3 regions of the Streptomyces sp. NPDC005483 genome follow, and region 1 is predicted to be linked to each of the others. Evidence: riboswitches for the same ligand, from Rfam matches in the RefSeq annotation. Region 1 holds a riboswitch; each other region holds the start of a gene.
What was found. A riboswitch is a leader RNA that binds a small molecule or an ion and turns the genes downstream of it on or off. The one in region 1 is predicted to bind S-adenosylmethionine.
Positions count from the first base shown of each region.

Region 1 (3,267 bases):
CAGCTTGTCCAGGTATGCCTCGCCCTTCTTGCTCCACCGCGAGGAACCCCACGCGTATCCCGTGCGCTTGGCCAGGGTGATCGACTGGTTCTGCACGTACTGCTTCAGCACGAAGGGCCCGGACCCGATCACCCCGTCGCTGCACTTCTGCTGCGGGGTCCTCTTCACGCTCGCCGACGACTCGATTCCGAGCGAGTGAGTCGAAGTCGCCTGTAGGAACTGGGCGTTGGGCTGGCTGAAGGTCACTTTGACGGTGAGCGGGTCGACCACCGTGGTGTTCTTGACGCCGCTCAGATAGCCCTCGGCGAGCGTGCCCAGGGCGCCCAGCTTCGGCACCGCGTCGAAGTTGTCCTTGACCACCTGCGCGGTCAGCTTCGAGCCGTCGCTGAAGGTGACGCCCGACCTGAGACGGAAGGTGAACGTCGTGGCGTCGGAGCTGACGTCCCAGCTCTTCGCCAGCCACGGCACGATCTTGCCGGTCTTGGGGTCCTGGTCCGTCAGCGAGTCCACGACCTGGCGCACCGAGTAGATGGTCTCGTTGCTGCCGACCTGCTGCGGATCCACGCAGCCGGCGTCCGAACCCACCGCGAAGTTCAGGGTGCCGCCGGACCGGGGCTGCCCGGAACCGGTGGCGGAGTCGCCGCCGCCGGAGCCGCAGGCGGTCAGCAGAACACTGGTGGTCACAAGGGCGGTCAGTGCCGCCCACCGGGAGGTTCTGACATCGGAAAGTGCAGTCACGGAGGGCTTCTCCTACTCGTGTCACCGGGCACGGGGGTGGTGCAGGGCGCGGCCGTGCGCGGGCATGCGGCCCCGGCCGGCGCGACGCCGGCGCCGGGGAGCGCTGTGCAGACGGGGATCAGGGGGAAACGCGGATCAACGACAGACGGAGATCAGGCGCAGATGGGTACGGCGACGACAGGTGCCGCACTGCGACCAGCGGGCGGAAGACCCGTCAGGCCTGACAGAGACAGCTGGTCGAGCGCTTGAGGTCGATGTGGCGCCGACGCGAGAGCCGGGAGAACACGGTGGCGCCGGCGAACCGGGCGCTGAGCTCACCACCGTGCCGCATATCGGTCCTCCACATGTCCGGCCCCGGTCACGGGGCCACGCGCTTGCGGAGATCGTCGGTGATCCCGCCGGGCTTTCACCTGGAGCACCCCACCGCGTGGGAGGGTTGCCGGTCAGCGAGCCAGGGCTTGACGCTGACACTCAATGCCGTTCGTGATCGTACGGAGCGGTCTTGTCGTACGTCAATGGCGCAAGAGAACGCCCTGTCCGGGGAGTTCGGGTCGGGATCGCGTCCGGTTCAGGACCCGCCGCGCTCGCGGGGGATCTTCTGGCCGGCCTCGATCGCCACCGGCAGCCGGTTCTCGGCCGGGGGCAGCGGGCAGGTTGCCAGGTCCGTGTAGGCGCACGGCAGGTTCGCGGCGCGGTTGAAGTCCAGGAGGACCGTGCCGTCCGCGGTGGGCGGATCGAGGGCGAGCGTCCGGTTGGCGGCGTAGGTGGTGACTCCGGAGGTCGCGTCGGTGAACAGCACCATCAGCCGGCCCGCACCATGGCCGGGGAACGCTGTGAGCGACAACTGCTGCCCGTCCAGCTCGAATTCGACCCTGCCCGGCGCGACGTACACGTGCTCGAGGCCCTCGACCGCGGCGCCCACGGTGGTCGGCCGCGGAGTGTCGAACGGGATGTAGCGGCCCGTCACGGCCCAGCGCGGGTCGGGGGCGTAGGCGGGTGTTCCGGTGAAGGCGGTGCGCAGCGGTGCGTCCGGGTGCCGGGGGCGCACGATGTCCTGGCCGCCGCGCTTGGCGACCTCGATGACGGCGTCTTTCCAGACGGCGTCGACGCCGCCGCGCTCGGGAAGCACGCCGAAGCGGTGCTCGCCGCGCACCGGCGTGCCGTCGACGACCAGTTCCTCGCCCTCGTCGAGGTCCACGACGACGCCTTCGGGGCCGGTGCGCCACGCGCCGGGCGCGTCCGGGAAGCGCTGGGGCCGGTCGTCGAGCCAGTGCAGACCAGTGATCGCCAGGAACCCGTGCGGGGCGGCGAGCCGGGCCTCCTGGGCGCGGTACCACTCCAGCCAGGTCTCGGTGAAGGCATGGAGGTCCGTGGTGGTGGCCTCGGTGGTCATGGGGAATCTCCTTTGTGCCGGGGGTGCCTTCGGGCAGGGGGTGCAGGAGGTGCAGGGGGTGCAGGGGGTCGTCGAGGCGACGCGTGTACTCAGCCGGCCAGTTCGCCCAGGAGTCGCCAGGTGCGTCGACGGTCGGCTTCTCCCGCGATCTCGGTGGCCGAGAACACGACCTCGGTGGCGCCGGCATCGCGGTAACGGCGTACCTCGGCCTCGACCGTCTTCTCGTCGCCGATCACGGCCAGGTCGGCGGCCCGCCGGCCGCCGGAGAGTTCGATGACCCGTGCGTAGGACGGGATCTGTTCGTAGAAGGCGAGGTTCTCGGTGGCCTTGGCCCGCACCGCGTCGACGTCGTCCGTGACCACGCCGGGCACCAGGGCCACGATCCTCGGCGCGGGGCGGCCTGCTGCCTCGGCCGCGGCGGTCAGGGCGGGCACGATGTGGTCCGCCAGGGCGCGCGGTCCCGCCAGATAGGGCAGGATCCCGTCGGCCAGCTCACCGCTGGCCCGCAGTGCCTGCGGGCCCATCGCGGCGACGAGCAGGGGGACGCCGTTCTCGGCGCCCGGCACCCGCGCCGGGATCGGGGTGGTGGCGGTGAGCAGCTCGCCGTGGAAGTCGGCCGTGCCGGTCTCGGTCAACTGCCTGAGGGCGGTGAGGAATTCGCGCAGCCGGGCGATGGGCCGATCGAAGGGCAGGCCGAAGCCCGTCTCGGTCAGCAGCTTCGTGCCCACAGCCAGGCCGAGGTGATAGCGGCCGTGGGTCGCGGCCTGGGCGGTCTGGGCCTGGCTGGAGACCAGCAGGGGGTGGCGGCCGAAGACGGGGATCGCGGAGGTGCCGACCTGCAGTCCGGGGACCGCCCGCCCGACGATCGCCGCGAGCTGGGGTGAGTCCGCGCCGAAGGTCTGCCCGAACCAGGCCGACGTGAGACCGAACTCCGCGGCCTCCTCGGCCAGTTGGACGGTCGCGTCGATCTGGTTCGGCGCGTCGGACGCGTTGAGCGCTACTCCAACAGTCATGTCAGTTCAGAACGGTCGTCGGTCGAACCCGCATTCCGGTCCGTGTGTGACAGCTTCTTGTCAGTCATGTGTACGCAGTCATGAGTAGCAGTCATGTGCACTCGGTTATGAGGTGGAGGGCCG
Region 1 covers NZ_JBEXEA010000001.1:426,353-429,619, forward strand. The annotation lists gene ABZT06_RS01960 (ABC transporter substrate-binding protein) at 1-738, opposite strand, end outside; gene ABZT06_RS01965 (putative leader peptide) at 953-1,084, opposite strand; SAM riboswitch class IV at 1,104-1,217, opposite strand; gene ABZT06_RS01970 (DUF1684 domain-containing protein) at 1,307-2,131, opposite strand; gene ABZT06_RS01975 (LLM class F420-dependent oxidoreductase) at 2,221-3,144, opposite strand.

Region 2 (3,267 bases), on a different contig from region 1:
ACCGAAGGTAATGACCAGTCATACGGTCACCCGCCGGCGACCGCCGGGATGATGGAGACGCCGGCGCCGTCGGGCGTCGCCGTCTCCAGCCCCTGCTCGAACCGCACATCGTCGTCGTTCACGTACACATTCACGAACCGCCGCAGCTTGCCCTGGTCGTCGAGAACACGCGCGGCGATACCCGTGTGGTTCTTCTCCAGATCGGCGATGACCTCGGCGAGGGTCCCACCCTCGGCCTGCACCTCGGCCTGCCCGCCGGTGTAGGTGCGCAGAATGGTGGGGATACGGACGGAAACGCTCATGTTCAAGACCTCCGGTCAGGTAAACGCACCCAGGGGCGCGGGGAACTGCGCGACCAGCCCCCGCAGGCCCGCAGACGAACAACGACCTCTTATGCGAGGCCGGCCTCGCGGAACGAATCAAGGTTGGGACGAATCGTCGCCGTCAGACCCGTACCCGCCACCGCGTCCAGCGTCTTCAGACCGTCCCCGGTGTTCAGCACAACGGTCGTCAGCGAGGGATCCAGCACGCCGTTCTCGATCAGCTTCTTCGTCACACCCACGGTCACCCCACCGGCGGTCTCCGCGAAGATCCCCTCACTCCGGGCGAGCAGCCGAATCGCGTCGACGACCTGCTCGTCGTTCACGTCCTCCACCGCACCGCCGGTACGACGCGCGATGTCCAGGACGTACGGCCCGTCCGCGGGGTTGCCGATGGCCAGCGACTTGGCGATGGTGTTCGGCTTCTGCGGCCGGACCACATCGTGCCCCGCCTTGTACGCGACGGAAACCGGGCTGCACCCCTCGGCCTGCGCGCCGAAGATCTTGTACGGCTTGTCCTCGACGAGCCCCAGCTTGATCAGCTCCTGGAGACCCTTGTCGATCTTCGTGAGCTGCGAGCCGGAGGCGATCGGCACGACCAGCTGGTCGGGGAGCCGCCAGCCCAGCTGCTCGCAGATCTCGTACGCCAGGGTCTTGGACCCCTCTGCGTAGTAAGGCCGCAGGTTGACGTTGACGAAGCCCCAGCCCTCGCCCGCCGGGTCGCCGATCAGCTCGGAGCAGAAGCGGTTCACGTCGTCGTAGTTGCCCTCGATGCCGACGAGCTCGCCGCCGTAGATCGCGGCCATGACGACCTTGCCCTGCTCCAGGTCGTGCGGGATGAACACGCAGGAACGGAAGCCGGCCCGGGCGGCGGCGGCACCCACGGCGCCGGCGAGGTTGCCGGTGGAGGAGCAGGAGAGGGTGGTGAAGTTGAAGGCGCGAGCGGCCTCGATGGCCTGCGCGACGACCCGGTCCTTGAAGGAGTGCGTCGGGTTGCCGGAGTCGTCCTTGATGTACAGGCCGCCGGTCACCCCGAGCTCACGGGCGAGGTTGTCGGCCTTGACGAGATGGGTCCAGCCAGGGTTGATGTTGGGCTTGTCCGCCACGTCCGCGGGGACGGGCAGCAGCGGGGCGTAACGCCAGATGTTCGCGGGACCCGCCTCGATCTGCTTGCGGAGCTCCTCGGTGTCGTAGGCCGAGAAGTCGTACGCGATCTCGAGCGGGCCGAAACACTCCTCGCAGGCGAAGACCGGGCCGAGCGGGACGCGGTGGCCGCATTCGCGGCAGCTCAGCGCCGCGGCGGGACCCAGATCGACGGAGTTCGTGGTGCTTGCAACAGTCTGCGCAGCCATGGAGGCGAGGCCCTTTCTCCTCATCTTCCTCACGACGCACTTCGCCGTGAGACGGATTTGGCACCTTCCCGAGTCGGGAGCCTCGCGGAGACGATCGTCATCGATCGCTACGAGAACCGACTGGAGGGTTGCCGGGGCTTCATCGGGCCGTATCCCTCTGCCCCTCTGGATGAGCGGTATGAAGTTGTGAACGGCGGGCCAACCTGGACATGCGATGGTCATCCGCGTTGTTCAAGACTGTAACCGACGACCAGGACAGTTGAGAGAGTCGTCCGAACCGCGAGATGGATCACCCGCAGATCACACGCAGAGGAGCCGCGCACTGTGCTGAACGAAGTCGAGCGCTGGCTGGCCACCCGTTCCTGGTCCGTGACCGATCGCCCGCTCCACCGGATCATGGCCGCGAAGCGGAACTCGGGTCAGACCGTCAGTGTCGTCCTGCCCGCGCTCAACGAGGAGGAGACGGTCGGTGACATCGTCGCCGTGATACGTCATGACCTCATGCAGCAGGTCCCGCTCGTCGACGAGATCGTCGTCGTCGACTCGGGATCGACCGACCGCACGTCCGAGGTCGCCGCCGCGGCCGGCGCGCGGGTCGTCCACCGTGACGACATCCTCCCGCGCATACCCGCCGTGCCCGGCAAGGGCGAGGTCCTGTGGCGCTCCCTGCTCGCCACCAGCGGGGACATCGTCTGCTTCATCGACGCCGACCTGAAGGAGTTCTCCTCGGACTTCGTCTCCGGCATCGTGGGCCCGCTGCTCACCGACCCCGGGGTCGACCTGGTCAAGGGCATGTACGACCGTCCCCTGGGCGGCGCCGCCGGACAGGGCGGCCGGGTCACCGAGCTCATGGCGCGCCCGCTGCTGAACATGCACTGGCCGCAGCTGGCCGGTTTCGTGCAGCCGCTGGGCGGCGAGTACGCGGCCCGGCGCTCGCTGCTGGAGCAGCTGCCGTTCCCCGTCGGCTACGGCGTTGAGCTGGGCATGCTGGTCGACGCCCTGCACCTGGTCGGCCTGGACGCGCTCGCCCAGGTCGACGTGGGGGTGCGCAAGCACCGCCACCAGGACGGGCAGGCCCTGGGCCGGATGTCCGCCGCGATCTACCGCACCGCCCAGCTGAGGCTGGCCCGCGGCCATCTGATCCGGCCCTCCCTCACCCAGTTCGAGCGGGGCCGGGACGGCTTCGAGCCGCGTACGTACTCCGTGGACACGGAGGAGCGGCCGCCGATGGTGGAGATCGCGGAGTACGCGGAGCGGAAGGTCGCGTGACGGTCCAGGTAACAGAACGGAGCGTTCCGTATACGTCCGCCCACTGGGCGCATCCGTACGTTTGAGCGTTTGGGGGCCGGGCTAGGTTGAGGCGTATGGCTTCCACGTCTTCCGTGCAGGGTGCTGCCCAGGTACTGGTCGCGTCCAATCGCGGCCCGGTCTCCTACGAGGTCCAGGAGGACGGTTCGCTGAAACCCAGACGGGGTGGCGGCGGACTGGTCTCGGGTCTGTCGGCGATCGGTCCGGAGGCGGGCGCGCTGTGGGTGTGCTCGGCGCTGTCCGACGGTGACCGCGAGGCGGTACGGCAGGGGGTCGGCGAGGACGGC
Region 2 covers NZ_JBEXEA010000012.1:116,870-120,136, forward strand. The annotation lists gene ABZT06_RS23705 (MoaD/ThiS family protein) at 27-302, opposite strand; gene thrC (threonine synthase) at 392-1,672, opposite strand; SAM riboswitch class I at 1,690-1,848, opposite strand; gene ABZT06_RS23715 (glucosyl-3-phosphoglycerate synthase) at 1,997-2,941, shown strand; gene ABZT06_RS23720 (trehalose-6-phosphate synthase) at 3,037-3,267, shown strand, end outside.
Region 2: it holds a riboswitch for S-adenosylmethionine, as region 1 does, so the genes downstream of both, thrC (threonine synthase) here and ABZT06_RS01965 (putative leader peptide) in region 1, are expected to answer to the same signal.

Region 3 (3,267 bases), on a different contig from region 1:
GAGCTGCCCAACGCGCGGGGCCGCGCCCGACCACGGGAGTCGGGCCGCCCGGGGCGGAGGCTCCGTCCGACCCACCGGGTCTTCTGCGTCCCGTCCGAACGCCGGACGGGGGCCCTTTGTCGTGCGCCGGGCTGGATAGGGTGTGGGCACACTTTTCTACGACATCTGGAGCGGCCCCATGAGCGCTGTGACCCCCGCTGGAGGCGACACCGCGGCGGGCCGTTCCTGGCCCGAGGTACTGAACGCCCTGCTGTACGGCCGTGACCAGAGCGCCGACGCGACGGCGTGGGCGATGGACCGGATCATGCAGGGCGAGGCGACCGACGCGCAGATCGCCGGTTTCGTGGTCGCCCTCAGGGCCAAGGGCGAGACGGTCGAGGAGATCAACGGCCTCGTCCGGGCGATGTACGAGCACGCCAACGTGATCGGAGTACCCGGGCGGACGGTGGACATCGTCGGCACCGGCGGCGACGGCGCCAAGACCGTCAACATCTCCACCATGTCGGCGATCGTCGTGGCCGGAGCCGGTGCCACGGTCGTCAAGCACGGCAACCGGGCCGCGTCCTCCGCGTCCGGCGCCTCCGACGTCCTGGAGAAGCTCGGCGTCAACCTGGAGCTGACCCCGCAGCGGGTGGCCGAGGTGGCGGAGGAGGCCGGGATCACGTTCTGCTTCGCGATCAAGTTCCATCCGGCGCTGCGTCACGCGGGCGCCGCACGCGGGCAGTTGGGCATCCGCACGGTGTTCAACATCCTCGGCCCGCTGACCAATCCCGCCCGGGTGCGGTCCCAGGCGGTCGGAGTCGCCGACCCGCGCATGGCCCCGGTGGTCGCGGGCGTCTTCGCCGAGCGCGGCAACTCCGCGCTCGTCTTCCGCGGCGACGACGGCCTCGACGAGCTGACGACCACGTCGACCTCCCACGTCTGGACCGTCCGCGACGGCAAGGTCACCGAGGAGAGCTTCGACCCCCGGGACGTGGGCCTCGACCTGGTGCCGGTGGAGGCCCTGCGCGGCGGTGACCCGGCGTACAACGCGGAGGTCGCGCGCAACCTCCTGGACGGCGAGAGGGGCCCGGTCCGGGAGGCCGTACTCCTGAACTCGGCGGCCGCGCTGGTGGCCCTGGACCCCGGTTCCGGGACGCTGGCCGAGCAGTTGAGGGCCGGGATGGACAAGGCCGCCGAATCGATCGACTCGGGGTCGGCGAAGCGGACGCTGGAGCGCTGGGTGGCCGCGAGCAACGCCTAGCGTGCGACCGGGAGTCGTCCCGCGATCCGGACACGGGTTGCGGGACGACGATCACTTCACGTACGTTCTTTGACCAGGTCATGAGTGACAGTCATGAGGCCCCGGCCGACTGTCCGGCAACCCTCCGTCCGTGGCGGGGTGCCCCGGGTGAAGACCAGGCCGTAGGCAGCGAGGTCTACGGCAAGCGCGGGCCCCTCTCGAAACCAGGGGTCCTGGTCGTTCGAGGGAGTCTTCCGTGAGCAAGCGAATGCGATAGGGCCGCCGAGCCCCGCCTCCGCGCACCCATCTCATCATCACCCTTTCTCTTTTCACGGGAGTCCCCCATGTCTGTCTCCACCGCTGCCTCCACCCAGACCATTTGTGCCCAGCTGCCCGTTCTGGGCCGGGATGTCACCGTCCCGCTCGTCACCGGCGGCGAGGTCACCTACGCCGCCCTCGACTACGCGGCCAGCGCTCCGGCCCTCCAGCGGGTCTGGGACGACGTGGCGGCGTACGCGCCCTACTACGGCAGCGTGCACCGCGGGGCCGGCTACCTCTCCCAGCTGTCGACCGACCTGTTCGAGAACGCCCGTAGGACCGTCACCGAGTTCCTCGACTGCCGCGACGACGACCAGCTGGTCTTCACCCGGTCGACCACCGACTCGCTCAACCTCCTGGCCGCCGCCCTCCCCGCCGACTGCCAGGTCTTCGTCTTCGAGACCGAGCACCACGCGAGCCTGCTGCCCTGGAAGGACGCCCAGGTCAGCTACCTCGACGCCCCGCGCACCCCGCGGCAGGCCGTGGAGACCCTGGAGAAGGCCCTCGCCGACCGCGACCCCCAGGGCCCGGCCCTGGTCTGCGTCACCGGCGCCTCCAACGTCACCGGCGAGCTGTGGCCGGTCCGTGAGCTGGCCGCCGCCGCCCACGCGCACGGCGCCCGGATCGTCCTGGACGCCGCCCAGCTGGCTCCGCACCACCCGGTGAGCGTCCGTGACCTCGACGTCGACTGGATCGCCTTCTCCGGCCACAAGCTCTACGCCCCCTTCGGCTCCGGCGTCCTGGCCGGCCGCGCCGACTGGCTCAAGGCCGCCGACCCCTACCTCGCGGGCGGCGGCGCCAGCCGCAAGGTCACCCGGCGCGAGGACGGGGGAGTGGACGTGGAGTGGCACGACAGCGCCGCCCGCCACGAGGCCGGCTCGCCCAACGTCATCGGCGCCTACTCCATCGCCTCCGCCTGCAAGGCCCTGACCGAAGCCGGCTTCGACAGCCTGGTCGCCCGCGAGCAGTACCTGATCGAGAAGGTCCGCCAGGGCCTCGCCGACGTCCCCGAGGTCCGCGTCCTGTCCCTCTTCGGCGACGAGGCCCCCCGCGTCGGCGTGATCTCCTTCGTCGTCGAGGGCTGGAACAGCTCCCACTTCGCCGCCGCGCTCTCCGCGGAGTACGGCATCGGCGTCCGCGACGGCCTCTTCTGCGCCCACCCCCTCGTCCGCACCCTCCTCGGCAGCGACCCGCAGTCCCAGGGCGAGTGCGGCGCCCCCGAGGCCGCGCCCGGCGAGAAGTCCCTCAACGCGATCCGGGTGAGCTTCGGCGCGGGCACGCCGGACGAGCACGTGGAGCGGTTCGTGCAGGCCGTGAAGGAACTGGTCGCGGACGGTGCGAAGTGGACGTACCGCACCGAGGACGGCCGCTGCGTCCCGGCCGTCTGACGTACTGGCGTCCGGCGCGCCTATGGGCGAGGTGTGGCTCGCCCAGGCGCCGGGCGGGCCGCGCAGACCGTCGGCGGGGCGGGCCCACCTTGCGTGCCGTTCCGCGGCCCGGGCGTCACCGCGACCGACTACGAACTCCTCGCCCTGGACCCGGCCGACGGATCGACGGTGTGGTCCTTCCGGTTCACCTCTACGGCGTCAACCGTGCGGGCAGGCAGACCTGGCACAAGCGCGTCGAGGGCGGGGCGTCCGTCGGCACCCAGTCCCCGGTGGTCCGGGGCAGCCGTGCCCATGTCGCGACCGCCGACGGCGTCACCGTGCTCACGCCGGTCTCCTAGC
Region 3 covers NZ_JBEXEA010000004.1:479,144-482,410, forward strand. The annotation lists gene trpD (anthranilate phosphoribosyltransferase) at 179-1,243, shown strand; SAM riboswitch class IV at 1,320-1,436, shown strand; gene ABZT06_RS11155 (aminotransferase class V-fold PLP-dependent enzyme) at 1,567-2,928, shown strand; gene ABZT06_RS11160 (hypothetical protein) at 3,099-3,266, shown strand; gene ABZT06_RS11165 (Lrp/AsnC ligand binding domain-containing protein) at 3,263-3,267, opposite strand, start outside.
Region 3: it holds a riboswitch for S-adenosylmethionine, as region 1 does, so the genes downstream of both, ABZT06_RS11155 (aminotransferase class V-fold PLP-dependent enzyme) here and ABZT06_RS01965 (putative leader peptide) in region 1, are expected to answer to the same signal.